2 regions of the Sphingomonas bisphenolicum genome follow, and region 2 is predicted to be linked to the other one. Evidence: riboswitches for the same ligand, from Rfam matches in the RefSeq annotation. Region 2 holds a riboswitch; the other holds the start of a gene.

Region 1 (6,909 bases), 920 kb from region 2:
ACAGGGACCCTCTGTGGTGGGTAGTTTGACTGGGGCGGTCGCCTCCTAAAGAGTAACGGAGGCGCGCGATGGTGGGCTCAGGACGGTTGGAAACCGTCTGTTAGAGTGCAATGGCATAAGCCCGCCTGACTGCGAGACTGACAAGTCGAGCAGAGACGAAAGTCGGTCATAGTGATCCGGTGGTCCCTCGTGGAAGGGCCATCGCTCAACGGATAAAAGGTACGCCGGGGATAACAGGCTGATGATTCCCAAGAGCTCATATCGACGGAATCGTTTGGCACCTCGATGTCGGCTCATCACATCCTGGGGCTGGAGCAGGTCCCAAGGGTTTGGCTGTTCGCCAATTAAAGTGGTACGTGAGCTGGGTTCAGAACGTCGCGAGACAGTTTGGTCCCTATCTGCCGTGGGCGTCGAAATTTGAGAGGAGTTGACCCTAGTACGAGAGGACCGGGTTGAACATACCTCTGGTGTACCAGTCGTTCCGCCAGGAGCGCAGCTGGGTAGCTATGTATGGACGGGATAACCGCTGAAAGCATCTAAGCGGGAAGCCTCCCTCAAGATAAGATTTCTTAGGACGGTCGAAGACCACGACCTTGATAGATCGGATGTGGAAGTGCGGTAACGCATGAAGCTAACCGATACTAATTGTCCTATTCGCGCTTAAGAGTCCCACCATCAACGACAGCACTGGTCTCCAGCGCATGTCAGCGATCGTAGGTTGTTAAGCCAGCCCAGATATATGTTTATATACGAACCAAAATGTGCACGGCATCGATCAAAAACCCATATATGCGCCAGCTTCATTGCTTGGTGACCATAGCGTCTGTGACCCACCCGATCCCATCCCGAACTCGGCCGTGAAACCAGTCTGCGCCGATGGTACTATTGCTCAAGCACTGGAAGAGTAGGGCGTCGCCAGGCATTGAAGCTCGCGCATATATCGGAACACAAAAAAACCCATTCACAACGTCTTTTGCGATCTCTGGTCGTGCCTCTGGCGCGGGATGGAGCAGCCCGGTAGCTCGTCAGGCTCATAACCTGAAGGTCGCAGGTTCAAATCCTGCTCCCGCAACCACAGGTCGCACCCAATGAACCACAGCCCACGTCAGCAGTCAGACGACCTGGCCCGATGATCCCCAGGATCATCAGGCCGTCGGCGTTCCACCCGAACTGCCTTTGGTGCTGCCGTCCCGTCAGGCTCATAAGCTGAAGGTCGCGTTCAGCCGGAACCGGGCAAGCCCGGCGAAGACCATGGGCCAAAGGCCCATAAATCCTGCTCCCCCAACCAGATTACATCCCAGTGAGCAACGCGAACGCAAAGATTTGCGTGGCCCCGGCAAAGGCCGGGGTCCATTGCACCCCATAACCCCGCCCACAAAGCGGGGTTTTTTATTGCCCGCGCCATGTCCAACCCAACATGCCGGGCGGCGGACATCTCCCGCCGCCGACCCCATGTCACCGATCGGCGCCTTCCAACTGCCGACTGAAATACACCATCTGCATCGCCTGCAACCGCGCGCCCTGCGCGATATCCGCGTCGCCCGCATGGCCGCCTGCCGTATCCTCATAGAAATAATAGGGCAGCCCATAATCCTTCAGCCGCGCCGCGAACTTGCGCGCATGTTGCGGCCCGACCCGGTCATCCTTGGTCGTCGTCCAGATATAGGGCGTGGGATATTTCACCCCCCGCCGGATGTTCGCATAAGGCGAAATCCTTTGCAGAAACGCCTTCTCCTCCGGCACCGACACGCTGCCATATTCATCGACCCAGGACGCGCCGGCCGCGATCTGCTCGTAGCGCACCATATCCAGCAAAGGCACCTGGATCGTTACCGCGTTCCAGAGGTCGGGATGCTGGTTGAACTCGACGCCCATCAACAGGCCGCCGTTGGACCCGCCATAGATGCCGAATTTCCCGGGCGACGATAATTTGCGCGCAAAAATATCCTGCGCCACCGCCGCGAAATCATCATAGATGATCTGCCGCTTGGTCTTCAGCCCCGCCTCATGCCAGGCCGGGCCGAACTCGCCACCGCCACGGATATTGGCCAGCACGAAACTGTTACCCCGTTCCAGCCACAGCTTGCCGGTGATCGCCGCATAGCTGGGCGTCATCGGCACCTCGAAGCCGCCATAGGCGGTCATGATCGCCGGGGTGGAACCGTCCGGCTTCATATCCTTGCGGTGGACGATGAAATAGGGGATTTTCGTCCCGTCGGTCGATGTCGCCTCGAACTGATCGACCATCAGGCCAGCGGCGTCGAACCGCGCAGGCATCGCCTTCACCTGGCGCGGCGCGGGTTTTGCCGCGTCGATCGCCCAGAGCGTCGTCGGCGCCAGGAAGCCGGCGACCGACAGATAGGCCTTGTCGCTCTTGTGAGTGGATGCCGCGATCGAGATGGTCGCATTGTCGGGCAGGGCGACGGGGGTGGTCGTCCACCTGTCCTTGCCCGGCGTCAGCACCTGCACCCGTCCGCGCACATTGTCGTTGATGGCCAGGATCACCCGATCCTTTGTCGCCGTCACCCCATCGATCGACTGGCGCGCATTGGGCGCGAACAGAATCTGCGGCTTCAATGTCTCGCCGGATTGCAGCGCCTTCAACGGCACCGCCGCCAGCGATCCCGTCGGGACGGTCACCCCGCCGCTGGCCCAGTCCTGACTGGTCTGGATCAGCACCTGACCCTGTACCATGCCCTGCAACTGGCTCTTGGCCGGCAGGGGGAGCTTCTTCACGCCATCGGCGGTGACGAGATAGGTTTCGTTGCCGAAGAAGGTGACGCCGCGATAGAGGAAAGCGGCGCGATTGCCCCCGCCATCAGACAGGACCATGGGAAACGTCCCGACCTGATCGCTGGGCGCGCCGCGATAGATTTCCTGTGCGGCGGACAGCGGCTGCCCGCGCTTCAATGTCTTCACCACGAAGGGATAGCCCGACGCCGTCATGCTGCCCCCCTGTGCATCGGCGCCCCAATCGCGGGCGAGCAGGATCGTGTCCTTGTCCAGCCAGTCCTCATTCTGTTTGGAGGTGGGAATGGCGAACCCGCCCTCCACGAACTGCCCGGTCACCAGATCGAACTCGCGCAAGGTCACGGCATCCTCGCCGCCATCGGACAAATGGATCAGCGCCAGCCGCTCGTCGGGGTCCAGGATGGACGCGCCCTTCCACACCCACTTCTTGCCATCGGCCTTCGACAGCGCGTCCAGGTCCAGCACCGTCGTCCAGCGCGGCGCGTCGGTCGCATAATCAGCCTCGCTGGTATAGCGCCATATGCCCTGCGGATGATCGGTGTCGCGCCAGACATTATAGACCCGGCCGTGGATCAGCATCGGCATGGCGATCCGGTCCTTGGCCGATGCGATCGCCAGCGCGTCCTTGAAGTAACCGGCATAGCGCGGATCGCCCTGCAAGGTCGAGACCGTCGCCTTATTCTCCGCCTCCACCCATTGCATCGCGCGCGGGCCGGTCCAATCCTCCAGCCATAGGAACGGGTCATCCGCCGGGGCAGGGGCCGAAACAGTCGAAGGGGGCGCGCCGGCGCCGGTCAACAAAGCCGCAGTCACCAACAGCGTCATCCTCTTTTTCATCAGTGCTTGTCCCCCGGCAATGTCGATCGCCCCTTCATATAGCGCGCCCGCAACACCGCGCTCGCTATCAACAGGGGTAACGCCGCCAGCATCAACAGGCTCCCGATGAAACTGGGCGACCAGCCCCATAGGCTGTGCAGGCCGAAGGCGGCAGGGGCCATCACCAGCAGGAAACCCAGCGTCAGCAGCCACAGTCCCCAGCGGCGCGGCCGCACCGCCACCATCCGCATCTCGTGCCGCCACGCCTTGCGGCCAGCCTTGGTCGACAGATCGGGACCAGGCCGGTCGGAGGATGGGTGATCGAACATATGGTGCTGGACCTTGTGCCGTTTAGTCCTTACCCTGTCCAGCATCCCCGGGGGACCGCGCACAGGCGGTTGAGAGGTGGCTGATGTGGCCACGACCCGTTGAACCTGATCTGGTTGAGACCGGCGTAGGGAGGGAACGGCTTGTGTAACCAGCAGACCGCACCCGCCCCGCGTCCTTGAAAAGAGACGAAGAGAGGCGGCCCATGGATACGATTTCCGTTCTGACGCTGCGCCTGGCCGAAATTATCGGCCTCTACATGATTGTCATCGGCCTGGGCGGGCTTGCCAGTCCGCAGCGCTGGCGCGCGGTAATGGACGATCTCAACCGGTCGCCGGGGCTGGTCGTGGCGCTGGGCTTCGCCGTCTTCGCCGTCGGCGGCACGCTGGTGCTGATCCACAGCATCTGGACCGACCCGCTCGCCATTATCGTCAGCCTGATCGGCTATGTCGCCCTGATCGAAGGCGCGACCTTGCTGGCCGTACCTGGTCCGCTGATCCGCATCGGCCACTGGTCGACGAATTTCATCCGCACCTGGGCGCTGATCGCCCTGATACTCGGCCTTCTCCTCTTCCTTGCGGGCCTCACCGGCCGCGCCACACTTTCCGTCTGAAAGGTATCCTCATGGCAGATGTCGCCGCCCGCACCGAAATGCCCGAAGCCGAAGGCTCCACCGGCCGGCAGGCCGCTATGAAAGTCACCACCGGCCCCATCCGGGGGTCGAAGAAGATCCATGTCGGCCCGCTGAAGGTCGCGATGCGCGAAATCCATCTGGAACCGGGCAGCGGCGAGCCGCCGGTGCGCGTCTACGACACGTCCGGCCCCTATAGCGATCCCGATGTCCGCATCGACATCATGGCGGGACTGCCCCAGTTGCGGCGCGACTGGATCATGGCCCGCGGCCATGTCGAGGAATATGCCGCCCGCGCAATCAAGCCGGAGGATAATGGCCTCAAAGGCCCGGATCGCAGCGCCACCGGCACAGTCTCGACGGTGACGGAATCCAGAAATGGACGCGTCCAGCCCTTCCCGAACCTCGTCAAGCGCCCGCTGCGCGCCAGGCCCGGCGCCAACGTCTCCCAGATGCATTATGCCCGCCGCGGCATCATCACGCCGGAAATGGAATATGTGGCGGAACGCGAAAATCTTGGCCGCGCCCGACTCGCATCCTATGTCCGCGACGGCGAAAGCTTTGGCGCGTCCATCCCCGATTATGTGACGCCCGAATTCGTCCGCGACGAAATCGCCCGCGGCCGCGCCATCATCCCCAACAACATCAACCATCCCGAATCCGAGCCGATGGCGATCGGCCGCAATTTCCTGGTCAAGATCAACGCCAATATCGGCAACAGCGCCGTCGCGTCCGACGTGGCGAGCGAAGTCGACAAGCTGGTCTGGTCGATCCGCTGGGGTGCGGACACGGTCATGGACCTCAGCACCGGGCGCAACATCCACGACACGCGCGAATGGATCCTGCGCAACTCGCCCGTCCCGATCGGCACCGTCCCCATCTACCAGGCGCTGGAAAAGGTCGGTGGCGTCGCCGAAGACCTGACATGGGACATATTCCGCGACACGCTGATCGAGCAGGCGGAGCAGGGCGTCGATTATTTCACCATCCATGCGGGCGTGCGCCTCGCCTATATCCCGATGGCGGCCAGGCGCGTCACTGGCATCGTCTCGCGCGGCGGATCGATCATGGCGAAATGGTGCCTCGCCCATCACAAGGAAAGCTTCCTCTACGAGCATTTCGACGAGATCACGGAGATCATGAAGGCCTATGACATCGCCTATTCCTTGGGCGACGGCCTGCGCCCCGGATCGATCGCCGACGCCAATGACGAAGCGCAATTCTCCGAACTCTACACGCTGGGCGAACTGACCCACCGCGCCTGGAAACAGGATGTGCAGGTCATGATCGAAGGGCCGGGCCATGTGCCCATGCACAAGATCAAGGAGAATATGGACAAGCAGTTGCAGGTCTGCGGCGAAGCGCCCTTCTATACGCTTGGGCCGCTCACCACTGACATCGCGCCGGGCTACGACCATATCACGTCGGGCATCGGCGCTGCGATGATCGGCTGGTACGGCACGGCGATGCTCTGCTACGTCACGCCCAAGGAGCATCTGGGCCTGCCCGACCGCGACGATGTGAAGGTCGGCGTCGTCACCTACAAGCTCGCCGCCCATGCCGCCGATCTGGCCAAGGGCCACCCCGCCGCCAGGGTTCGCGACGACGCGCTCAGCCGCGCCCGCTTCGAATTCCGCTGGCGCGACCAGTTCAACCTGTCGCTCGACCCCGAAACGGCGGAACAATATCACGATCAGACGCTCCCCGCCGAAGGCGCGAAAAGCGCGCATTTCTGTTCGATGTGCGGCCCCAAATTCTGCTCGATGCAGATCAGCCAGGACGTCCGCGACTTCGCCGCCAAGCAGAACCAGAATGTCGAAGGCTTCATCGCCACCGGCCCCACCGGCGCAGAAACCGCCGCCGCCAGCAAGGCCGCCGCGCTCAAGGGCATGGAAGAGATGAGCAAGGTCTTCAAGGACAATGGCAGCGAGCTCTATATGGGTGCTGGCGGCAGGGAGCATGATTGATGCCGAACTGGGCGCAGCATATGTGGAATATTCTGCGCCTCGCTCGCGCTTCGACGTCATCTGAACAATTGCAGAAGGGGCGCTGGCTCTGTGGCTCGTGCGATCAGGAACATCGTTGGCCGTTCGACTTAGCAGCGCACGCGCCCGATCCATGGCCCCATGTTCCCGAATATGAACCGAATGGCGCGTTGAGAATGGACGGCGATTTTCTGTCCGAGGATTTTTGCGTGCTGAACGGCGAGCATTTCTTCGTCCGTTGCATATTGACTATCCCCGTGCAGGGCATGTGTGACGATTTCGGCTTTGGCTGCTGGTCCACGCTCTCACGGCAAAACTTTGAAAAATATATAGAAGGCTTTGATTCAATCCATCCTTCGCAGGAGGAATTGTGGAGTGGCTGGCTCTGCAATCGGTTGG
Region 2 (23,235 bases):
CTCCCGATGAGAGGTTTATACCAATATTCCGAGATTTCGAGAGATTTGCTTCGTCCAATTCACCGATAACGATGCGGCCGGAATATTTGTCGAGCACATCTGTCGTGTGATCCGTGGATGGGCCGTTCACTACTACGACTTCGAAGTTGGAATAGTTTTGCTGCTCTAGAGACTTAAGGGATTTTTCCAGCAACGTCGCACGATTTAGCGTAGAAATCACAACGCTGACCGATACTTCAGCGGTATGCAACTGTGGATTGGACATTGAAATCCCCGAGATTAGGACATTTTTGGACATAGCTGTGGGAGATTTTTGATTAATCGATCTTCCCCAACGACCGACTTACGACCCTGATTCGACGTTCATGTTACTCTTAACTGTATTGAATCGGTTGTCGAGTTGTCATTGGCTGGGCGCTTCGACGCTTCGATATGGGGCGAGGGATGCCTTTTCATGGTCTCAGTCGAGGCGCTCGACCCCCAATTCCTTCGCCAGCAATCGGAGCGCAGGCGATGCCTTGCCTGAAGTCGATCGCCATTGCGGAGCGTTGGGATATCCCACAGGATGTTGTTCTTCGGGTAGAAGAAAATAATAGAAAGACGGTTCAAAGGAAAATATTGTTGCTCGTCCTTCCAGCCCGCGTTTCATCCACTGGATGATTACGGATGAGGGGCAGCTTTTCTGATTGGCGCAGGTCCAGGATTGATCGGACAGGCCGAGCGCGTGGACAGTATGCCCGACCGCTGGTCGATATCGCTTTAACCAGCTTTGCCAGGCGCTGTCATTGGTTCGTGCCGCTTCGCCGGGCAGGTTGTTGGCAAATTGCAGGACGAGAAGGTCGCTATAGCGCCCCGAAGCCAGAAGCGTGGCCAGTTGCTCTTCTTGCGCGATCGTCCCTTGATCCCACTTCCAGTCGGACCAGAGGATCATCATCCGATGGCGTCTGGCAAATTCGAAAAATGGCCTGATCTTCGACGGTTGGAGAATGTTCCGCTGACGTAGATTGCGTTGGAAGTGATCGCACCAGTCAACCCGGTTCGGCCCGGACTTACTATCAAGGCACGCCTTAACCGTAAAATCCACCGCAGCTACTTCATGGAAGCGAATGCCAGCGAAAAACGGCCCGATCAACGGATCGCGCTTTATCTGCTCCAATGCTTTCAAAGAGATGGCGAGCCCTTCATGCGGGATCGCATCGGCGCGCACGCGCGTGCCAATATTCCCGATGGCTATCACATCCGAAGAATAGACGTCGAGGATGAACCGCATCCGATGCCGTGCCGTCGCGGCCAGCACGCGCTTGAGCCTGTCCGTCCGTGCCGTCAATGGCGAATAGAGGGCATAGACCTTGTATTTGGTTTCGAAACTCTGGACCGTGTCTAGTGCCCGATCCAATCCGCCCAAATCCAGATTCTCGATTATGCCGTTGGGCATCCCCTGGTCGAGATTGAAGATGAGAGAAACGCTTTTCGGCTTCTCTTGCGTTGCTCCATTGGACGATGAGACCATGCTCAATGCCATCAAGGCGAGCAGGAACCGCCCATAATATCTGTGCATGAGGCTCTTCATCTCCATGTCCCATATGTCGGCGAGTGCCGTCGCATGGCGGTCATGGCAAATGCACCGTCAAACAAACCGTTGATCGGGGCAGGTCGAGGCATTGTCATGGGGTCTCTGCCAACAGCGTCTTCCATGCCGCGCCAACGATGTGCGGACTGTAATGCGCCGTGATGTGGGAATGTGCCGCCCGCCCCAGCGTTTCGCGCCAATCGGCATCCTCCACCATCCGGACCATTGATTGGGCGGCGCGCCGTAGGTCAGGCTCCGCCCAGCGCTGTCCACGGCCGAAGGGATAGTCGCCATCCTTGAGCGACCGAAGTCCGACGGGCACCAGCGCTGCATTATCAAAATTCGTGAAATCCATATTGCCCGAATGCGCGCTGACGATCACCGGCTTCTTCAGCATCATCATCTCTGCGATGTTGCGCCCGAAGCCTTCGCTGCGATGGAGCGATATAAAGGCGTCGGCCGCGCGATAGAGATCCAGCAAAGATGGGCGAGATAGGGACGCGGTGATCAGATATATGCGCTGATCCGCCGCCGCGATCCTTTCGATTTCCGCCCAGGCGGCGTCGTTGGCTACCCGCAGCCCCTTCAGCACCAGTCCGACCTTGGCATCGGCATTGGGGAAAGCATGTTGGAACGCCTGGATGCACCCCAACGGATTCTTGCGCGCAAAGGATGACAGTCCGTCGAAGGCATGAAGAAACAGGAAGCGATCGTTCGGCAGGCCAAAATCCGTTCGGGTTTTCCCCTCGCCGTCGGAAACCGACACGGCCATGGGTACGTGGCGGACCGGAATGGGTGACGATCGTGCGTATGCCGCATAGCTATAATGGCTGGTCGCCCAGATTTCGTCGACCGTTTGATAGGCATGTGACCAGAAGGGTGGCCACTCCTCCAGCTCCCACGGCCACATCCCGATATAGCGCCGGCTACCATCTCCCAGGGCGCGATCGTTAATGACCGAGGTGACCGTCGTCATGCCGGTCATGCAAAACAGGTTTGCCGAATAAGGCAGCTCTTTCGAATAGGCATCCCGTAGCTGGCTATCGTCCTCTTCCATATGCGCGCCAGGGGCGACATTGTAGATCGAGAAGGGAATGTCCGCGCTCGTCAAGGATAGCGCGGCCATGCGTATATCCTCGCTCAAGCCCGACCGGCTGAGCGCATGGCCGATCAGGTTGACCCCCCACGGGCGAGGCATGACGCGATTGCGGGGCGGTATGCCGATGTCGATCCGCTTATGCGCAAGTATGGGATAGTCTCTTGCGCCAGAGGTGCGGCACCAGAGCAGAAAAGCGGGGTCTTCGGCAGACCCATAGGCTGCGCGCAACTGGGGATCATTTTCCCAGATCAGATGATGGAGACGTGACGCATTCCCCGTCTCTTCCCTTTTCGAAAGAAGCGCGTCGGCCTGCTGCTGCGTCAGGAATTCGTCGAGGTGGAAATCGGTTAGCCCCTTGGTAAAATACCAGGCCAATAGTTGCGCCTGACCCTCGGGTGTTTTCCGCGGCGGAAAAGCAATATCGCTGCGTTTGCGCATCTCCCACATCAGCCAGGTCACAGGCAGATAGGTATGTTGTGGAAGCCTGGCGATGGGCGTGTTCAGCAAAGGCGCCATGGCGAGGCTGTCCGCATCTCCTCGCAGGCCCAGCTCCCGATACGCATGGAACAGGTACCAGATGAACAGTCCCTCGCGCCCCGCTGTGCGGTCCAGGTCGAAACTAGCCTGAAGATCGGGGCGCTGGCGCCAGATCATCAGGAGGCGGGGAACCAGGGCCGCACGGCGTGGCAGGCGCTTGCGCCTCATCAGCGCCGCCATCGGCCGATAAACGGGCCTCGGGTGGTTTTGCATAAGGTGCATTGTCCGGCTCACACGCACCATATCATCCCTATGCCATGTCCCGGAGGTCGAGATGCGTGCATTTCGGCGTCATCATGCCTTCATCATAGCGACGGGGCAGGATCGGAGGCATTGAAATGGCCGGACTTCACCAATTCGACCACCTTCTTGACGTCTTGCGATCGGCTGCGGGGCATCACCAATATACCGCTGGCGGTCGACACGACAATCATGTCTTCCAAACCCAGCGCCGCGATCGGGGGACCGTCTTCGACGTAGAGAAGATTGCGCTGCGCGTCCACGGTCAACGCGGCGCCCTTTATACAATTGCCATTCTCGTCCCGGTCGCGGACCGCCCATAGAGCTTCCCAGGACCCGACATCCGACCATCCCATTTCAACGGGAACCACGACCGCCTTCTGTGTCTTTTCCATGACAGCATAATCGATCGATAGATCAGGCGATGACAGGAATGCAGATGCTTCGGGATAAACCAGCGGATTTTCCCTGCGCGCATTCGACAGCGCTTCGGCGCACGCGCGAAGCACTTCAGGAGCCCATTGCCGAAGCTCTTCAATATAACTGCGAGCCGAGAGCAGGAAAATGCCCCCGTTCCAGTGATATCCACCGTCCGCAACAAATGTTTCCGCTACCGCCAGAGTAGGTTTTTCAACGAATTTCGCCACTTCATACACGCCCGGCACCCCAGGAAGCGGGGCGCCTTGTGCGATATATCCATAACCGGTTTCGGCATGAGCGGCGTGTATCCCGAATACGACAAGTTGCCCATCGGCCGCGGCAGGCAGTGCAAGGGCTATGGCCCGCCGGAACGAGTCGACATCGGCGATGACATGATCCGAAGGCATGACCAGCATGAGCGCATCGTCCTGCTGTTCCAGCAGCCACAGAGCCGGCAAGGTGATCGCGGCCGCGGTGTTTCGGCCGGCGGGCTCCAGGAAAACCGCGCTCGGCGGCATATCCATATCACGCATCTGTTCGATGACCGTGTCGGCATGTCCAGCGCTGGAAACAATGATCGGCTCGGCAAAGCCTTCATGAGCGGGCAAGCGCAACGCCGTATCCTGCATCATAGTCTTGTCGGTGATAAGCGGAATGAACTGCTTGGGACGTTTTGATTGCGATAACGGCCAAAGCCGCGTGCCAGATCCACCGGAAAGAATAACGGGATGAATGGCAATGTGACTGTCGACCGGCTGCTCTGGCACTGTAATCCTCCGATTGCACAAAAGCTTTTGACCGATACGCCCCCTATTGCAAGCCCTAGTTTTTGGGGCAAAATTGTTTCATTCCCGAACATTGATGGCCGTAACGAGAGCCGTCGCGCGGCGGTTATGCTGGGTCAGGACCATGCCGGACCGGCGGCGCGTGGGGGCCTTTTGCAGTGGGTTGAGGCATGGCGGAAGTGCTTGAGGTGAAAGCCGATCCGTCCGCGATAGCGATGCTTGTCATATTGGATGGATCGCTGGGATTGCGCCTGTCGGTGAGGGCAGGGGACGTCGCTTGATCGCCTAATGTCCAGTGGCGTTTGGCGTCTGGCCGTGATCGGCGCTGCCGCATTGGTGAATAGGAGCCTCCACGCTCCGGCGTTGCAGCGCATCATCACAAAGTGAAAGCCAGTATCTTGGTTTGAATGCCAATCAGTTGATACGCTCAAGCAGGGTCTGTTTGCCCGAAAGACGAGGGGAGAATGAGGCTTCGCAATGCTGTTGCGCCGCTGGGCCGACGGTGCGGACTGTCGACGGGGCCGCGAGGGTGGGGTCGGTTGACTTGACACGCGAACGCAAGACGCTGTTGCCCTTGGAAGGGCATTCTGTTGTAGCGCAGCCTTCACGACCCTTCACGCAATAAGAATCGACTGCGAGAGCAAATCCAGACTGATTTATGAATGTATTATCAGAGACAATATTGTTGTTTGAAGCATCTCTGAATTTGATTTGATCGCCGCAACCCTTTTCGAATATGTTGTTTTCAATCCTGTTGTTTGATGACATGGATCTTAAATATATTGAATGCATGCCTCGGCAGCTATTTACATTCTCGATATTGAAAAAATAATTATTTGAAATAATGTTATTTCTCGAATTTACTAAAATAATGGCGCTAAAGCTTTTTCCAGGATTATTGCCGAAAACGCCGATATTTCTAAACGACATATTACGAACTATATTTCCACCATTCCACTTGGCTGCGTTTTGCTTGCTGCCATAGAAAATAATGGCTTGGCGGTAATTTCTCACCGTTATATTTTCTATTATAACATTACTGGGTCTGCCATATTGTGCTTTTATGCTTAGCCAGCTTTTTGGAAGTGAACTCGGCGCGACCATGCTGCCATCAAAAATGGTTTGATCCGGGGTCTTTCCGCTGCCGGCTATGACAATCTTTCGGATATTGGGAGAAAAAGGATCGAGTACGACGGTTTCGTTGCGATACACGCCCGGTGCAACCGCAATCCGGACTTCGGCTTCGCCTCGATAGCGGCGACGAAATTCCGCAATGCCGGCCGCAAGAGTGGAGATCGCGCTGCCCGGCGCAACACGGATTGTTAATGATTGAGGGGAAGAGGCTGCCACTGCCGTTGTCGAGCCCAAAAATACGACGGATAATATCATCAGGCCAAGGCAGATCAGGCGTGAATTAAAAGGCATGTGATCTGTCCTCGCCAATATATTCATTCGGCAGCGATAAGCGTTTCTTCGTCACAGATGATGTCGTTCAAAACCGTCGACATCGGCCGTACTTTTTTGCCGGCTTTACGGGGAGAGGCCGCTTTTGCCGATCGATCAAGGAAGGTTTCTGCAAAGCAACGCATGACATGAGCGACGCCCTCCGGCTTCACTTCCCGCAAATCATCGTCAAAATATGCGCCACGGTTATAGGCGCCCGTGATAATCTCGTATGATGGGAAATATTCGCAGTCGCTCAAGGCGGCCGTCACTTCTTCAGCCGCCACCCGCAGGGCGGCTTTCGAATATGTGGTCGATACCAGAACATGGCGATGCGCGGCGGTTGCGATAAGCGGCACTGGCGATACGGTTACGACAAAGCGGACGTCGGGATTTTTGGCGCGAATGAATTCCAGCGCCAGACGAAGGTCGCTGGCAGTTTCAGACGCAGTGAAATTCACAAACTCATATCGATCGGGATCGAACGTGCCTGTGCCGCAACCGGGGCACACGGGAAACACCGCTCCATCGATCCGCGATACCCAGGCCTCGGTCAATCCGAGCGTAAATACGAAAACATTGCATTCTTCGACCATCCGCCGGACCGCTGCGAAATGTTCCTGGCGATCCGCCAGGTAACTTGCTTCGTCAGGGAATCCCTGCGGCTGAATTAGGGGGCGATAAGGGTCGTAATAGCGATCGCCCTCGATCCAGACATCTTCGGCCGGTTGAAACGACCCATATGCCCGGTGGAACAGCTGCAGAAGCTGGCGCGGCGTGTATATGTTTCCGAACCTGGCCGAAAACGTTCCGTAATTATATTTCTTCCCTAGGTCAGGCGGCACGATGGGATGCGCATTTTCGGGAATGAAATAGTTATAGCCCGCGCCGACCAAATGACGTGCGATATGTTGCGCGAAACAGCTTCCAGCCGTCGCGACCGCATCCGTCTGAGCAATCCTGAAGCTGGGCTTGCTTGCGGGATTAACATCCTTCGCTGGCGTCTGCACCAACGCCTTTCGCCAATATGCCTCTGCTGGAAGTGAGCGGAACGGACATGTGGAATGACTGTCGCGGTCAGCCATGAGCAATACCTTCCTGCTGGGCCTTTATTAGATTCGCCGCCTCATCGAGTATGGCCGTACCCCATTTGGCGTTGCCGTGGATTGCGTCTCCGGCCGAATCGAGTCCACGAAATCCGTCATCATCGATCAACGCGTTCGTGGGAGCCAGATAATGTACTCCCAAGCGTTCGCAAATGGCCTGGGTCACCCTGGATTCCAGGCGCCACATGCGCAGCCGCGAACTGTCCGGCGATATCTCGATGTCGTCTTTGGTGGCGCCCCGCCGGAGCGCCGCATTGATCGTGCGTTCGGACAGCAGGCCGCGGACCTGCTCGGCCCCGCGCAGCGGGGGCGGGGGGGCAATTTGCACGACGCCCTCCACGGACTGCCGCACGAACAGGCCCAATGCGCGTTCAAGCCCCTCCAGATGGCGCTGCATGACATCGACGAGAAGGTCATAGGGCAACAACCTGGCGGTCGGATCGACCGGCTCGCCCGGATGGAAAGGGTCGACAAAATCGAACGGTTCGGGATGGCGAAGCAGGGACAGCCGATTGGCCTCATTGCCGCTCAGTGCCGAAACCAGCCAAACTCTGGGGGTCGGCTTGCGCCGTCGATATGTCGCCAAAGCTTTATGGATGATGGGCGAGAGCATTGGCTGCCCGTCTGCCCGGAAGACGGTCGCGCCGCCCGGCAGCCCGTCGGTGCCATGTGCCAAAACGCGAAAAACGAAACTGGATGTGTCTGTCTCGAACGTTTCGTTCGCTCTTTTCAGAGCATTGGCATGGCTGGCGCCAACCAGCAGGGCGACCGTCTTACCGACTGTAGGCGCAGGTTCAGAAGGCGGAGCTTCCAGAGTATTGACGGCCACGGGTATGCTTGCCTCCCAGTTCAGTCAATGTGTTGCTATCTGACTCAATATATTCCGCAGGGAGGCTCGTCCAGCGCTTTCGTGCTGCATTGCCGCATACCGCACAGTTCGGATTTCGCCACATCCCATTCTTCATATGATCGACGATCTCAAGGCGTCGATTGCGAACGTGGCGAAATTTTGGCCGGCGCAATCTTCGACTATTCCATTCCGTGCGATCCGCGGGGCTCGCAGGGAGGGGCATCGAATTAGCGTCGGTGCCCTCGTCAGGAGCCTGGCTTCTCCATGGCGACCAAGGTCTGCCAGAATGCGCCGTGCTGCGTATCGTCATCGCCATCCGTGAAGCGTGGAGAGGTGAAGCCGATCCTTTTCGCCCATAAGGTAATCCAGTCGCGATGGAGAAAAGTGTCCAGCAACGGGTTTTGATTGCCCCTGCGCAGGGTTTCGACACGGTTGTCGAAAACAACGCCATGCAAGGGTTCGTTGATTTCCAGGAATGAGAAGATCAACTTGCCCCCCGGCTTCAGGGCGCGGAAGCTGTCTTCCATGTAGAGAAAACATTCTTCGACCGACAGATGCGTGAAAACAGACCAGTGGTAAAGCATGTCGATTGTGCCCGATGCAGCCCGGATTGTCGGCTGGCGGTGCACATAGGCTTCATAGGTCGGGCATTTTTCCCTGAGTTCTCCAATCAGGCCATCGACGACATCCGTGCCGGTATATGTGCCGCTCCACCCGTTGCGCTGCAGCGCCTGCGCGGTTCTCCCGCATCCGCAGCCTAAATCGAAGACCGCCATGCCATCGGCAAGCCCATGGTGTTTCAGCACCCTGAAATGCCCGTCGCCCTGCTCCCGGAACAATTCCATGGAGGTCGCCCCGATCGCTTCGGCAAAGGCGAGTTCACGATCGCCCTTTCTCGCCTTCAGGCGGGAATTTAAATAACGGGTATAGGCTGTTGTGGAATCATATCCTCTCTGACGTACTTTTCGTTTCAACAATCGCCATATGCCCATGTCAGAATCCACTTCAAAAAATATCCGAAGCCCGCCAACTGCTCCGTGGAGGAATCGTCCAGGCGCCGCTGGAGGCCTTGCCGGCCGGAAAAATCAGTTTGCGTTCAATTCGATCGGGCTGCTGCTGCGATAACCGATGGGTTATCTCCGGGGTGGGGGGCACTCACGCCGTTCGGGCTGAAAGCTTGGATGGAGCAGTCCTTGCCCTCGCGCGAAACCGCGCCACTAGTGGACGGAAAGCCATGCCTCTTGTCGATGCTTTCGCGCATGATGGCGATCGAGGCCCTTGAAAATGGCACGCGCCGGTGGGGCTGGGACGCCATCCGCAGAGCGGTACGGGGTTGTGCGATTTCGACCGGCGCTTCGTCAAAGTCAAAAGCCGTCAATTCTTTCACGAAAATCCCCAGACTTGCAGCATGATCGTTGCAATCGAACATGGACTAGCCATCATACCGTATCGCGTCCATATGGTTGACACTGAACCAGCATTTTCATTGGCTATGGCATCCGGGCGGCAACGACGCCGATGTTCTCGGAACGTTATATGGAAGTCAAACCAATTAGAAAGCCTTCTTCTGTCTCGATGTGAGGCCGGCGATGAAGGCGAACTTGCAGCCGCTTGCCTGCTCCAGCCTTCGATGTTAGGCGCCGGTGCATATGCGATCTGCCTCTTAGGAACCTGATACATGAAGCAACTGATAGCGTTCGATCTCGATGGGACTCTGGCGGAGAGCAAGCAACCATTGGGGGACGCGATGGCCGAAGCGCTCACCCGTCTGTTGGGCGTCGCCCATGTTGCCGTGATTTCGGGTGGGGACTGGCCACAGTTCGACAAGCAGGTGGCGAGCCGCCTGCCGGGAGAGGCCGATCGGTCTCGCCTGTGGCTGATGCCGACGACGGGTACGAAGCTCTACACCCATCAGGAGGGTGCCTGGACGCCGGTCTATGCGGAACTATTCGACGATGAACAGAAGCGGGCGATCCTGGAGGCATTTGATGCGTCGTTGGAAGCAACCGGCTTTGTGCCCGAACAGACATGGGGTGAACGGATCGAGGATCGCGGCAGCCAGATTACCTTCTCTGCTTTGGGTCAGCAGGCGCCGATCCACGCAAAGGAAACATGGGACCCGGATTTCGCAAAGCGTAAGGTGATCCAGGCAGACCTGCGCACGCGCCTGCCGGGCCTGTCGATCAATATGGGCGGCGCGACATCGATCGACATCACGCGGGAGGGCGTGGACAAGGCTTACGGCCTTAAGAAACTGCGCGACGCGAGCGGCATTGCGCTCGACGCCATGATGTTCATCGGCGACGCGATCTTTCCGGGCGGCAACGACTATCCGGCCAAGGAACTGGGCCTCGACACAGTGCGTGTGCGCGATCCGCAGGAAACATTGTCGGTGATCGACGCGATCGTGGCCTGCCAGAAGGCGTAAGGCGCGGCGTTCATCTCTTTCGTGAGCGCCTGTCGGCTATCTCCTGCAGCGACTTATGCCGTGTCGGATCTGCCCGTGGTGCCGCCGAAATTTGACATCGCCGGCGGCGGCACGTGTGGACCATTGTGCCGCCGGCCGCGGATGCCTCTTCCGCAAGCCCGATGAGAGCAGCCCTACAGATTCCTACGATCGTTCTGTCGCTTTCGCCCAACGTCTGTAGCCTATGGCGGCCAACAGGATCATCGCTGCATAAAGACCGGCCGTCAGTCGCAAATCCTTGAAAGCGAACATGCCGACATAGACGATGTCCACTGCAATCCAGAGCAGCCAGCTCGCGGCATGGCGGCGCGCGGTCCAATATTGGGCAACAAGGCTGAAACTGCTGAGCGCCGCATCCATCCAGGGCAGCGCCGCATCGGTGAAGCGATGCATGAACCAGCCGATGGCGATGGCGCCGATCGCGCCGGCAGCCAGATTAGCGGCGGCCCGCGTGGGCGGGAGAGGCATCGCCACCACCTCTCCGGCATCGTCCCGGCCCCGCGCCCAGCGCAGCCAGCCATAGAGGATCGCGACGCCGAACAGCGATTGCAACAGCATGTCGGCATAGAGGCGGACGTCGAGGAAAATCTTGAAATAGAGGGCGCAGGCCAGCAGATTGACCGGCCAGCACAGCATGCGTCGTTTCGCCGTGAGCCATATGCCGATGAAGCTGACGGCGACGGCGACGATCTCCAGCATCGACATCAGGCCATCGCCTCTTGTGCGAACCGATGCAGAAAATCCTGTCCCGGTGCGGACAGGAACCAGTCGGCGTGGCCGATCAGATAATCCCGCCAGGCGACAAGCGCCTGATCGGGATCGCCGACGATGCCGGCGAAATAGTCGATTTCCGACAGGGCGAATTCCACATGGACCAGCGGCAGGAGATGCACGAGCGCGTCCACATCGGCGCGCCCGAGCGGCATCATCGTCCGATAGCCGGCCAGGATCGCCATGGCTGCATCGACATCCCCCAGCGCGTCGTCCTGCCCCATGTCCAGCCATCGGAACGCGGTGCGCTCGATCGCGGTGGCGAGGTCGTAGAGGGCGCAGGTGCGCGTCGCCAGTCCGAAATCGAAGATGGTGTCGACCTTGCCATCCGTCGACCAGAGGAGATTGGACGGATGCCAGTCTCCATGAGTCCAGAGCGGTGCCTGCCCAGCCAGCCGCTCGGCAAGTCCTTCGCCCAACGCTGCGAACAGGCGCGCCAATGTCTGCCTCCAGGGCTTGGCCGCCAGATAGCGCGCAAGCGCCGGACGGGCTGCGACATAGGCGTTAGCGGCCGCCAGAGGATCGCGGGCGGGCAGGATGGTGAAGCTGGCGATCAGCGGATGGTCGCCGCGCGCCGGTGCCGTGAAATCCTGCGCGGCGCGGTGCAGCCGTCCCAGCGCCGCACCGGCTTCACAGGCATGGCCCGGCGTCAGGAACGGCGTCCAGGACAGCCGGTCGCGGTACAGGTCGATGCCCGGCGCATCGCCGTGCAGTTCATAGGTCCATGCGCCCAGCGCGATGGCGCGCGCGCCGTCCGCCGCCGCCATGACATCGGGCACCGAAAGGCCTGCCGCCCGCAGATGCGCCATGAACCCATGTTCCTCCGCCAGCGCGGCAGGCGTGCGGAGCCGTTGATGATGGCGCTTGAGGAAATAGGCGCCCCGGTCGGTGTCGATCAGCGTCGCCGCCGAAAAGGGGCGCGGCGAATGCCAGCGAAGATCGATCAGTCGCCCCGCATCGGGAAAGCGATCCAGCACGACTTCCGCCTCGGCCCGCGTGACGGCCGGCCATGTCGGCGCTTCGAGCGCCGTTCCCATGCCATGCACGCGATGGCCGCCGCTCATGGTCAGAAGGCCCGCGACAGCGTCGCCACGAACGCGCGTCCGCTGCCGATATAATAGCTGGGGGCGGAACCCGCGATCAGCGTACCGTTGCGGCCGATCGTATCGCGCGCATTGCTGCTGATCGCCGATACGCCCGACAGGACGCGCGGGTTGGTGACGTTGATCGCGTTCAGGCGCAGGTCCATGGCGTTCGCGTCGATCAGACCGGCCAGATGCACGCCGATCGCCAGGTCCAGCGTGGCATAGCCCTTGATGCTCTCATCATTCATGAAGGTCGCATATTGGCGGCCGACATATTTGAGCGCGGTGCTGCCGAACAGGCGACCGTCATCATAGGTGCTGCCGACGGCGAACTGGACGCGCGGGCTGCTGACGGCGTGCTTGCCCTTGGTCGGCAACAGATCGCCACCCACCAGCAGATCGTCGTTCAGCCGCGTGTGCAGATATTCGCCCGAGGCATAGAGGCTGAACCCCTTGGCCGGGCGATAGTCGATCTCGCCATCCAACCCGTAGCCGGTCTGGCTGCCGCCATTGATGGTCGAATTGACCAGCGCCCCGCCGCTATTGACCACTGTTGCGACTTGCCGGTTGCGGAACCGATAGTGAAAAGCGGTCAGCGAAAGCGACAGGTTGGGGCCGATATAGCGATAGCCCAGTTCCTGCGAGACGCTAGTTTCATTCTTGAGCGCGCCGGTGCCCTGGCTGACCAGTTCGCCACCATAATAGCTGTTGTAGAGCGCGAACTCGTTGGGCGTGCGGAAATTGGTGGTGATGTTGGCGAACAATTGCTGCCGATCGTCCAGCCGGTAATGAACCGCCGCGCGGGGCAAGGCGGCGAAGCTGTCGACATGCACTTTGGACTGCGGCCCCGGCAGATAGTTGCGGCCATTGCGCAGCAGGCTGACGCCCTTGAACCCCATATCGACGGTCAGGCGCGGCGTAACCGCAATGCTGTCCGCGAGGAAGAAGCCCTTGGTCACGGTCACGGTCCGCTGATTTTCATAGGCGAGCAGCCGCCCATCGGCGGTGCGGATCGCCTTGTCCTGATAGCCCCAGACATCGACTGGCCGCCCGCTCGCATCGATCGAGGTATAGCTTTGGGTCACGCGGTCGGTGCCATAGTCGAACCACAGGCCTGCGGTGATGGTGTGGACGCCCGCCTGCACCGTCAGCTTGCTCACATCGCCGACGCGCCGCTGCTTGCCGGTCCAGTTGCCCAGCACGGTCGCCACGCCGTCCACCGCGCCCGGCAGCGCGATCGGCTGCGTCAGTTCTTCCGTGCCCAGATAATTGCCGGTGGTGGCGAGTTGCGTGCCGTAAGGCGAATTGCCGTGACCCATTTGCAGATAAGCGCTGCTGTCGAAGGTCAGCCCGTCGCTCAGTTGCAGATGCACCGGCGCGGCGAAATAGAGGTTGCGGAACGGGGCGCGATAAAGCCGCCAATAGCTGGTGTCGCCTTCGCTGTATCGTTGGGTGAAGTTGAAGCCACGCCCATTGGCCTTCCAGTCCGCCATGGTGGGGCTGGGATAGGTGGAGGTGATGGCGTCATTATAGGAGACGGCCAGGCTCGCGCGGTTGCCCTCCCCCCATTCGTGCAGCAGCTTCGCGTCGATATGCTGGCGCTTGTCAAAGCCCGCCCCGCGCCAGTTATCCGCGCGGTTGTTGGAGTAGGAGACGAACGCCTTGAGGCCGCTCTGCCCGATCTCCCCGGTGTCGAACCGCAGGAAGGCGCGCCGCTGGTCATAGGAACCGACCGACAGATTGAGCAGTCCGCCCATATCCGCCTTGGGATCGGCCAGCGTCAGCGACAGCGTGCCGCCCGCCGCCGCAACGACCGGTGCATCGATGTCCGCCGCGCCCTGCGCCAGCGCGATCTGCCGCACATTTTCGGCGTCGGCGAATTGCGAGGGATAGGCGTAATAATAGCCGATGTCGTTCTGCGGCGCGCCTTCCAGCAGCACGCCGATCTGATCCTGCCCCAAACCCCGCAGCGTCAGGCTGGAGGTGGCGGACAGGCCATAGGGATCGCTGGACGACACATTCGCGCCGGGCAGCAGGTTGACGAGCTGGAAGGCGTTGAGCGTCGGCGCCTGTTTGTTGATGAAGGCTTCGGCGATCGAACTGACCGCCTTGGGCGCGCTCTGGTCGGGCAGCAACCCTTGGGGATCGGGATAGCCTATGACCTCTATGGTCGCGCGACCCGGCTCGTCGGCCTCCGCCGCCCATGCGATATTGGAAGAAAAGATCAGCGCGGTCGCCAGCGCCGCACGGCCAACAGGGATAAATGCAATCGTCATCGTCACGCGTCCACTCCACATGGAGGGACTAGCAGACACGCCGCTTTGCCCTCCCTACGCCGGTATCAGCCGGATCAGGTTCAGCGGGTCGTGGTCTGCTGACCACCTCTCAGCCGCGCATGAGCGGCCCCCCGGGGATGCGCCCCTCTAATATGCGGAAGGCGACGTGGAAAGGCCTATCGGTCGACAACGGCTTGGTTATGGCGAAACAGGCAGGATGCGGCTGTCGCAGGAGAGTAGGAACAGGCCTAATGCTATTCGCGCATGGTCACGACCAGCGCGGAAAGCCGCTCGGCTTCGCCGATATCGTGCGTGACGTAGAGGATCGGGATCGGGCTGCGTCCACGGATCTGGTCGATCGCGTCCAGAATATCCGCCTTGCGGTCACGATCGAGCGACGACAGGGGTTCGTCCAGCAACAAAAAGCGCGGACCGGATAGCAAGGCCCGCCCGATGGCTACGCGCTGCGCCTCACCGCCGGACAGGCTGTGCGGCCATCGGTCGAGCAGATGTCCGATGCCCAGGAAGGCGAGCACATCGTCCATGTTCATCGTGGTGGCAGCGCGCCGGCCATATGCCAGGTTGGCGCGCACGCGCATATGGGGGAACAGGCGACGATCCTGAAAGACGTATCCGGCCTGCCGTTGCGCGGCGGGGATGTCGATCCCGGCGTCGCTGTCAAACAAGGTCTGTCCGGCTACGGCGATGCGGCCCCGGTCGGGCGAGGCGATCCCGGCGACCATATCGAGGACGCTGGTCTTGCCAACGCCGGATGGGCCGACCAGCGCTACCAGCGGAGATTCCGTGCTGCAGGATAAGGCGATCGATCGCCCTCCGACCGTTCGTTTGACGTCGATGTCAAATGACATGACGTCCTCCCCGCGCGATCCGCCGCACCAATATTTCCGATAGCATCAACGCGCCGAGCGACAGCAGGATCGATATTATGGCGAAGCGGGTGACGATCGGCTCCCCATTCGGCATCTGCATGGCGGCGTAAATGGCGATGGGCAGGGTGCGGGTTTCTCCCGGCACGTCGGACACGAAGGTGATCGTTGCCCCGAATTCGCCCAGCGACCGGGCGAAGCCCAGCACGACCGCGGCCAGCACGCCGGGCAGCGCCAGCGGCAAAGAAATGGTGAGGAAAATCCGCATCCGCGAGGCGCCCAGGGTCGCAGCCGCACACTCCAGCCGCCCGTCGATCGCCTCGATCGACAGGCGGATAGCCCGCACCATTAACGGCACCGCCATGATGGCGGCAGCGAGCGCTGCGCCGGTCCAGCGGAACAACAACGTGACGCCCAGCACTTGGGATAACCAACTCCCGATCAGTCCGTTCATGCCGAACAGCAACAGGAGCAGCCATCCGGTTACCACGGGCGGCAGCACCAGCGGCAGATGGACCAGCGCGTCGACCAGCAATTTTCCCGGGAAATGCCAGCGCGACAATATCCAGGCGAGGAAGAAGCAGATCGGCAGGCTCAAGGCGACGGCGACCAGGCTGACCTTGAGCGACAGGGCCAGGACGATCCATTCGTCAGGCGACAGGGGGGCGATCAAGGCGCGGTGAAGCCGTAGCGCGTCAGCACGGCGCGCCCCTTGGGCGAAAGCAGGAAGCGGCGGAACCCGTCGGCATCAGCGTGCCGGCTGTTCTTGAGCCGGGCAACGGGATAGCGGATAGGCGGGTGGCTGGCGGGCGGGAAGATCCCCACGATCTGCACCTTGCGCGACGCGCGCGCGTCGGTCGCATAGACGATGCCGAGCCGCGCTTCGCCGCGCTCTACCAGGGCCAGCGCGGCGCGGACATTTTCCGAACGCACGACTTTGGGCGCTACCGCCGACCAGACACCAAGCGTCGTCAACGCGGCCTTGCCATATTTGCCGGCTGGCACGCTGTCCGGGTCGGCCATGGCGAGCCGCGACGAACCCAGCGTCTTGGCGATCGGCATGTCCCGACCTATCGTCAGCCGTACCGGCTGACGGAGGGGGGAGACCAGGACCAGCCGATTGCCGGCGATGTCCGCCCGCGTGCCGGCCTGGACCGAGCCTGCCTTCTCGACGACGTCCATCCAATCCTCGTCGGCGGAAACGAACAGGTCGGCTGGCGCCCCGGCCCGAATCTGACGCGCCAGTGCGGATGAACCGGCGAAGGAGAGGATCGGCTGCGGATGCCCCTGTCGCGCCCATTCGACCGCCGCAACCGCGAGCACATCCTGCAAGCTGGCGGCGGCCAGCACCAGCGGGCCGCGTTCATTCGCGGCGCCGGCCGGGTTGGACAGCGCCAGAATGAGCATAGCGGCGAAGGATCGAAGGAGAGCGCGCATCATGCGGCCTTTTTGCGCCGCATCGTCGGGCAACTCAACCGCGAACGCGCTTTGCGATCTTTTTCCCGACATCCCGATCGGTTACATGCGCGATGATGACGGCAATTAAAACGCTATGCGGCCGATGCGCCATGGGCTGTGGCGTGCGGGCCATGGCTGGCCTGAGCGACGACGATGCGCGGGGCGTCTTCATCGAGGGCGACCGCATTCACCCGACCAATATGGGCTGGCTCTGTCCGGCAGGCGAGGCGCTTGCCGCTGACACGGGACTGGATGGCCGGCTATTGCATCCGTTGCTGGCCGGCAAGCGCGTCGGCCGGGACCGCGCGATCGCCCATGCCGCGCGTCGCCTGTCCGACATCATCGCCCAGCATGGTCCCGCAAGTGTTGCACTCCATGTCGCAGGCGACCTGCCGACCGAGGATTATTTCGCGGCCAACAAGCTGATGAAGGGTTTCATCGGTTCGGCGCATATCGATGTTCCGTGGAATAACATCGCCACGCGTGCGCAGATTGCGGCCTTCGGTGAAGATGTTATGCCCGCGAGCGGCGAGGATGTCGATGGCGCGGAACTGATCCTCGCAATCGGTGCGGGCGTGCTGCGGCGCCATCCGGTGCTGGCGCACCGGGTCGCCATGGCGCGGGAGGAGAGGGGCACGCAACTCGTCATCGTCGATCCCGATCCCGGCGCGCGGCTTCTGCCTGCGGACCTTCATCTGGCGCCGGCGTCCGGCAGCGTCGCCACATTGCTGGGCGGACTGTTGTTGCACTTGCACGACGCAGACTTGCTGGATCGGTCGTTCGTCGCGAAAAATGTGGCGGTGCCGGACGGCTATTGGGAGGCGCTGCGGCCGGGGCACGACCTATGGTCGGTGGCGGGCATGACCGGCCTGCCGATCGCGGCGATACGGGAGTTTCAGGAGTTGTCCGCGCGCGCGCCGAGCATGGTGACAATGTTCGATCCCGACGTTGGGGACGGGGATGCGCGCGCGGCGGAGGCGATCCTGGCCCTGCACCTCGTCACCGGCAGGATCGGTCAGCCTGGTGCGGCGCCTTTCGCGCTGCCCGGGGCGCCCAACGCCATGGGCGCGCGCGAAGTCGGATGCATTGCAACGGCCTTGGCCGCGCATCGGGATTTTTCGGCAGATGCGCTGGCTTCCGTCAGTCGTTTCTGGTCGACGGACAGAGTGGTCGTGACGCCCGGCCTGTCTGGAGATGCGTTGCGCGAGGCGATCGGCGATGGCCTTATCAAGGTGCTGCTGATGCTCGGGGATGCGCCCGCCGCCTTGCTGGATGCCTTTCCCGACAATCGTCCCTTCACACTCTTTGCCGGCGACCGGCTCGATCCCGCGATGGCGGATCGTATCGATCTGGCGATACCGATGCCTGGACTGCTGGAGCGCGACGGCACGATCACCGGCGCAGATCGCCTGATCAGCCGACAGCGGTCAGTTTTTGCCCTGCCGGGTGAAGCGCGACCGGGTTGGTGGATCGTGACGCAGATTGCGCGCGCCATGGGATGGCACGACGCCTTTCATTACGAGCGAGCGGCGGACATCTATCGCGAACATGCCCGGCTATCGGTCTATCAAGGCGCGGGGCGGCTGCTCAACCTGCGTCGTCACGCGCCATTGTCAAACCCGGCCTATCAGGAGTTGACGCCCTGGCGTTGGGGGGAAGTGCCCTTCGACGGCGGCCATTTCCCGACATCGGATGGCAGAGCCCGGCTGCTGCGCTTCTGGGACTAGGTTTCCGCTTTTCCCGCGATCGCCTGAAGATGGGCCAGCAAAGTGTCGCCATTGGCGGTCCAGGTGAAGCGCAGCGCTGCCTCTCGCACATCTTTCGCCGCAGGCGGGGCATCCAGTATCGCTCTGATCGCCTCGGCGATCGCTTCTGGTTCGCGCGCGACGATCCGACCGGCTTCAGACCGATCCAGCAACTCGCGTGCGCCGCCGACGTCGGTGATGACGATCGGCGTGCCGCAGGCGAGCGATTCCACCCAGGCGTTGGCCAGCCCTTCGGATTCGGACGGCAGCACCATCACGTCGGCCGCCGTATAGATACGGGGCAGTTTGTGATGCGGCACCGATCCCAGGAAGCCGATGCGCCTTTCCACGCCCAGTTCCTGCGCCAGATTTTCCAGCGTGCGCCGGAAGGCGCCCTGGCCTGCCAGCAACAGCGTCACATCCGGCAGCATGGGGAGCGCGCGCACCAGAAGATCCTGCCCCTTGCGCGGGATGAGCGCGCCGACGCACAGCAGGACCGGGCCGCTGAAATCCAGCGCGGCCTTGGCGGCATCGCGGTCGCCCATCTCGAATGTGTCGAGGTCGACGCCCGTATAATGGACACGGATTTTGTCCGCATCGATCCCCATTCGCGCCATCGACCGGCGCATCGCGTCCGATACGGCGAGCAGGCCCGCCGCGCCGTCTGCCGCTTGCAGCACCATCTTGCGCGTGCCGCTTTGCGTGCCCCAATAATGGATGTCCGCACCGCGCGCCTTGACCGAGTAGGGAATGCCCAGCGCTTTCGACAGGCGCTGGGCCACCGGGCCATCGGGAAAGAAGAAGCTGGCGTCGATCACGTCGAACGGCTTTTCGGCGTGCAATCGTTTGACCAGGGGCAGGATGGCGCGGGTCATGGCGCCGACATTGGTGCGGCCGCCGAATTTGGGGATGATGGGGAAGGTCGGCCGATAGACCGTCAGTTCACGCCAGCGTTCCTTGCGCGGCAGCGCGCGCAGGGGGGCATAGCGCGCCGCCAGCGACAATGGCCACGGCGGCAGGCCGACGGGCGCGACCACGGTGACGTCCGCTTCGGGCCGACTTGCCAGTTCGCGCGCCTGCCGTTCCACGAATACGCCGAAATTGGGTCGGCTGATGTCGGGAAAGAGGGTCGATAGCATAAGGACGTTGAGCGCCATGGCCTCTCTTTCGCAGCATAGTGTTTAGCGGATGGTTAAGCAGCCTCGTACCGCCTTGGCTAGAGGCGTCGGACGAGTTGCACCGCCACCGCGGCCCATGGCGGGTCGGTCAGCACCAATTGCCGCGCACCGGCGCCCAGCGGCAGCAGTTGCAGGCGGTCGCCTTCGCGGCCGATCAGGCGCCCGAACAGGAAACGGCCGGCGGGACGGGGAAATAATATGTCGCGATTGAGCGCGCCCGAAAACTCGTCGGGTGCGATGCGGCGGCACCAGATCGCGTCTCCGCTGCGATAATCGCCGATACTGGCGCTGACATGCACGCCGACCATCCCGTCGGAGACAAGCGGCGATGGGAAGGCGAGCGGCCGCGTCGGCGCGCGCGCGCCATCCGGCCCGAGCAAAGCGGCGACCGCTATGTCGGCTTGTCCCGGCAAAGCCACCAGTTCGGCGGTGGTGGCGCCCAATGCCAGCGCGATTCGGTTGAGCCATTTGACCGAGACGGTGCGCGTGCCGGTTTCCAGCCGCCCGATCGTCTGGGCCGTTGTGGGTGGATCGCACAACGCGCCGACCTGTTCAAGCGTAAGCCCCTTGGCCTTGCGGACCTCGCGGATACGGGTAATCATCTGCACCTCGAAATAGAACCTATTTGGTTTTCTCTTTCCTACAAACTATCCCACATGGCAAGACCCTGCATGTCCAATCCCGTCAGCAAGGAGATGCAGATGGTCGCTACCCATGTCGAGCAGATGATCGAAGACCCGGAAGGCCTGACCCAGGCCGTGCTGGTGCATGTCGGCGAATCGCCGCTCGCCTGGCTTCATGCACGGGGGCATTTGAGCGAGCGCCACTATCTGGCGGGCGACCTGCTGCGCCGCGATTGGGAAAAGGCCGGGCTGGGCGCACGGGTCACCATGCGGTGGGATGGAGCGCCGCGCAGCGCCATTGGTGGGGGAGGGGCTGCCGATCCGACATTGGCCCAGCTGTCGGCGCGCGAACGGTTCGATGGCGCCATCCGCGCCGCTGGTCCCGGCCTTGCCGACATATTGTGGCGCGTCGCCTGTGCAGGCGAGGGGCTGAACGCTGCGGAAAAGGCGCTGGGCTGGCCCAGTCGGGCGGGGAAACTGGTGTTGACCCTGGCGCTCGACCGTGTGGCCGGATGGTATCGCGTGCCGTGATGTGGCGCTGACGCTATCAGTCCCGATGTCCGAGCGGGGCTGAAACGAAGATGCGTCAGGCAACCATGCCCGTACCGAGCAGCAGCAGGAGCTTCACGTCCATCGCATAGCCCTGCTCGCGCCAGATGGCGATCTGGTCGGGCAGGGTGGCGAGGGGTACGCGATGGACGTGAATATCCTCCTCGTCTACTCCGCCGCCCGCGCCGGTCTTTTCCAGGCCGTGTGCGCGGAAGAGGGTGAAACTCTCCGACACCATGCCTGGCGAGATGTAGAACTGGCCAAGCGATTCGAGGCGGTGCGGACGGAAGCCGGTTTCCTCCTCCAATTCGCGCGCGGCCGCAATGCCGGCCTCCTCGCCCTCCTCTCCGTCGCCGACGAGACCGGCGGGCAGTTCGATGCAACGTCGACCCAGAGGCACACGATACTGATCCACCAGCAGAACGTGAGGGCCATCATCCGTGTCGTCGATCGCCAGAATGACGGCGGCGTGGATACCGCGCGCGCGGCCGACATATTCCCATTTGCCACGCTTCTTGGCGGTGATGAAACGCCCCGTCCACATCACTTCTTCGGGTGCGTTCCGGTCGGGGTCGGTCATAATTCGATCAGCCTATCGGGCAGTTCGTTAATGTCGTCGTCGGCGCGCGGGAAGTGGGCGGTCAGCACGACGCCTACTTGTCGCACGGCATCCGCCAATCCCTCGCCGGCGCGGCCTGCGCGGATCGCGTCTATCAGCGCTGCCATTGCGTCGCCCCAGGCTTCCGCCGCGACCTTCTCGTTGATCGCCCTGTCGGCGACGATTTCGGCGCGATGCTCGTCGAGCGAGAGATAGATGAGAACCCCGGTGCGGCCGAGGGTGCGCGCTTCGGCGGCGGTGCGGAACAGCAGGATGGCGCGTCGCCGCACCCGCCGCGCCTTGGTCGTACGCGGCGTCACGGCCATGCGCAGCGGCATGATCGCCAGCAGATAGCGTATGACCAGGAATTTGAGGATGAGAAGGCCGAGCAGCCCCATCAGCAGCTTCCAGTCGGCCAGCTCATGCTCCCAGTCGAGCAACAGCGCTGACAGGAAGGCGCGGAGATAGCCCGGAAATGCGGCCATCAGCGCCAGCGCGATGAACACTGCCGCCGCTGCCCAGCTCAGGCCGACATCATGATAGCTGTCGGACCGTCGTGCGACGATGGTCACGATTTCGCCCGACGTATGGGCTTCCGCCTCGGTCACGGCGGCCGAAACCAATTCGTGATCGGCCTGCGTCAGATGAAGCTGCATCACCAATCTCCCGACGCGCCGCCGCCGCCGAAGCTGCCGCCACCGGAAAAGCCGCCGCCGCTGTCGCCGCCGCCCCAACTCGATCCGCCCCATCCGGAACCGCCGCCCGATCCCCATCCGGAACTGCCGGTTCCCGGACCCCAGATGATGATCGGGGCGCTTCCGCCGCCGCGGCGATAGCGTGTCCCGCCCCGTGCGCGCGACAGCATCGGCAGGGCAACGAAGAAGATGATGAACAATATGATCCAGAAGCCGATGATCGCGCCGCCCCCGTCATCCTGTTTCCGGGCGTCCGCTTCGGCCGCCGCTGCGCGCGCCTTGGCCTCGTCCGGTGGCAGGGCCAGCAGGCCCGTGATCTGATCGACGCCTGCATCGATACCGCCCGGCATGTCCCCGGCCTTGAAACGCGGGGCGATGGCGTTGCGAACGATCTGCGAGGACAGCGCATCGGTCAGCACGCCCTCCAGGCCATAGCCGACTTCGATGCGTATCTTGCGCTCGGCCGGCGCGACGATCAGCAGCGCGCCGTTGCTGTCCTTGTCGCCGATGCCCCAGGCGCGACCCAGGCGATAACCATAGTCAGATATGTCATAGCCCTGAAGATCAGGAATTGTCGCCACGACGAGCGAACGGCCGCTCGCTTTTTTCTGCGCGATCAGTTTCTGGCTGAGCGCCTGCTCCTGTGCAGGATCGAGCAGGTTCGCCGCATCGACCACGCCCTTGTCATCGAATGTGGGAAAGCTCTGCGCCCACGCCGCCGGCGCGAGCGCCAGCAGCGTGAGGATCAGGACCAGGCGGCGAAGCATCCGATCAGTTGCCGAAGTCGACCTTCGGCGCCTCCTCCGCGCCCGGCGTAGTGGCCTGGAACGGGGTCATGGGCTTCGCGCCATGG

What was found. A riboswitch is a leader RNA that binds a small molecule or an ion and turns the genes downstream of it on or off. The one in region 2 is predicted to bind thiamine pyrophosphate.
Region 1: it holds a riboswitch for thiamine pyrophosphate, as region 2 does, so the genes downstream of both, SBA_RS02480 (DUF2065 domain-containing protein) here and SBA_RS07205 (TonB-dependent receptor) in region 2, are expected to answer to the same signal.

The regions. Positions count from the first base shown of each region.
Region 1 covers NZ_AP018817.1:515,270-522,178, reverse strand. Annotated here, with positions in the region: rRNA gene SBA_RS02505 (23S ribosomal RNA) at 1-664, shown strand, start outside; rRNA gene rrf (5S ribosomal RNA) at 807-921, shown strand; tRNA gene SBA_RS02495 (tRNA-Met) at 999-1,075, shown strand; gene SBA_RS02490 (prolyl oligopeptidase family serine peptidase) at 1,456-3,576, opposite strand; gene SBA_RS02485 (hypothetical protein) at 3,588-3,896, opposite strand; TPP riboswitch at 3,935-4,045, shown strand; gene SBA_RS02480 (DUF2065 domain-containing protein) at 4,100-4,507, shown strand; gene thiC (phosphomethylpyrimidine synthase ThiC) at 4,519-6,492, shown strand; gene SBA_RS02470 (DUF2199 domain-containing protein) at 6,492-6,909, shown strand, end outside.
Region 2 covers NZ_AP018817.1:1,429,496-1,452,730, forward strand. Annotated here, with positions in the region: gene SBA_RS07145 (glycosyltransferase) at 1-265, opposite strand, end outside; gene SBA_RS07150 (hypothetical protein) at 461-1,570, opposite strand; gene SBA_RS07155 (glycosyltransferase) at 1,665-2,627, opposite strand; gene SBA_RS07160 (mannose-1-phosphate guanylyltransferase/mannose-6-phosphate isomerase) at 3,512-4,633, opposite strand; gene SBA_RS07165 (right-handed parallel beta-helix repeat-containing protein) at 5,066-6,076, opposite strand; gene SBA_RS07170 (GSCFA domain-containing protein) at 6,100-7,179, opposite strand; gene SBA_RS07175 (hypothetical protein) at 7,172-8,029, opposite strand; gene SBA_RS07180 (class I SAM-dependent methyltransferase) at 8,296-9,042, opposite strand; gene SBA_RS07185 (hypothetical protein) at 9,147-9,479, opposite strand; gene SBA_RS07190 (HAD-IIB family hydrolase) at 9,729-10,478, shown strand; gene pnuC (nicotinamide riboside transporter PnuC) at 10,662-11,222, opposite strand; gene SBA_RS07200 (phosphotransferase enzyme family protein) at 11,222-12,352, opposite strand; gene SBA_RS07205 (TonB-dependent receptor) at 12,355-14,649, opposite strand; TPP riboswitch at 14,684-14,793, opposite strand; gene SBA_RS07210 (ATP-binding cassette domain-containing protein) at 14,904-15,518, opposite strand; gene modB (molybdate ABC transporter permease subunit) at 15,508-16,206, opposite strand; gene modA (molybdate ABC transporter substrate-binding protein) at 16,206-16,976, opposite strand; gene SBA_RS07225 (molybdopterin oxidoreductase family protein) at 17,069-18,721, shown strand; gene SBA_RS07230 (glycosyltransferase) at 18,718-19,896, opposite strand; gene SBA_RS07235 (helix-turn-helix domain-containing protein) at 19,956-20,519, opposite strand; gene SBA_RS07240 (DUF6456 domain-containing protein) at 20,619-21,071, shown strand; gene SBA_RS07245 (NUDIX hydrolase) at 21,127-21,669, opposite strand; gene SBA_RS07250 (TPM domain-containing protein) at 21,666-22,343, opposite strand; gene SBA_RS07255 (TPM domain-containing protein) at 22,343-23,149, opposite strand; gene SBA_RS07260 (LemA family protein) at 23,154-23,235, opposite strand, start outside.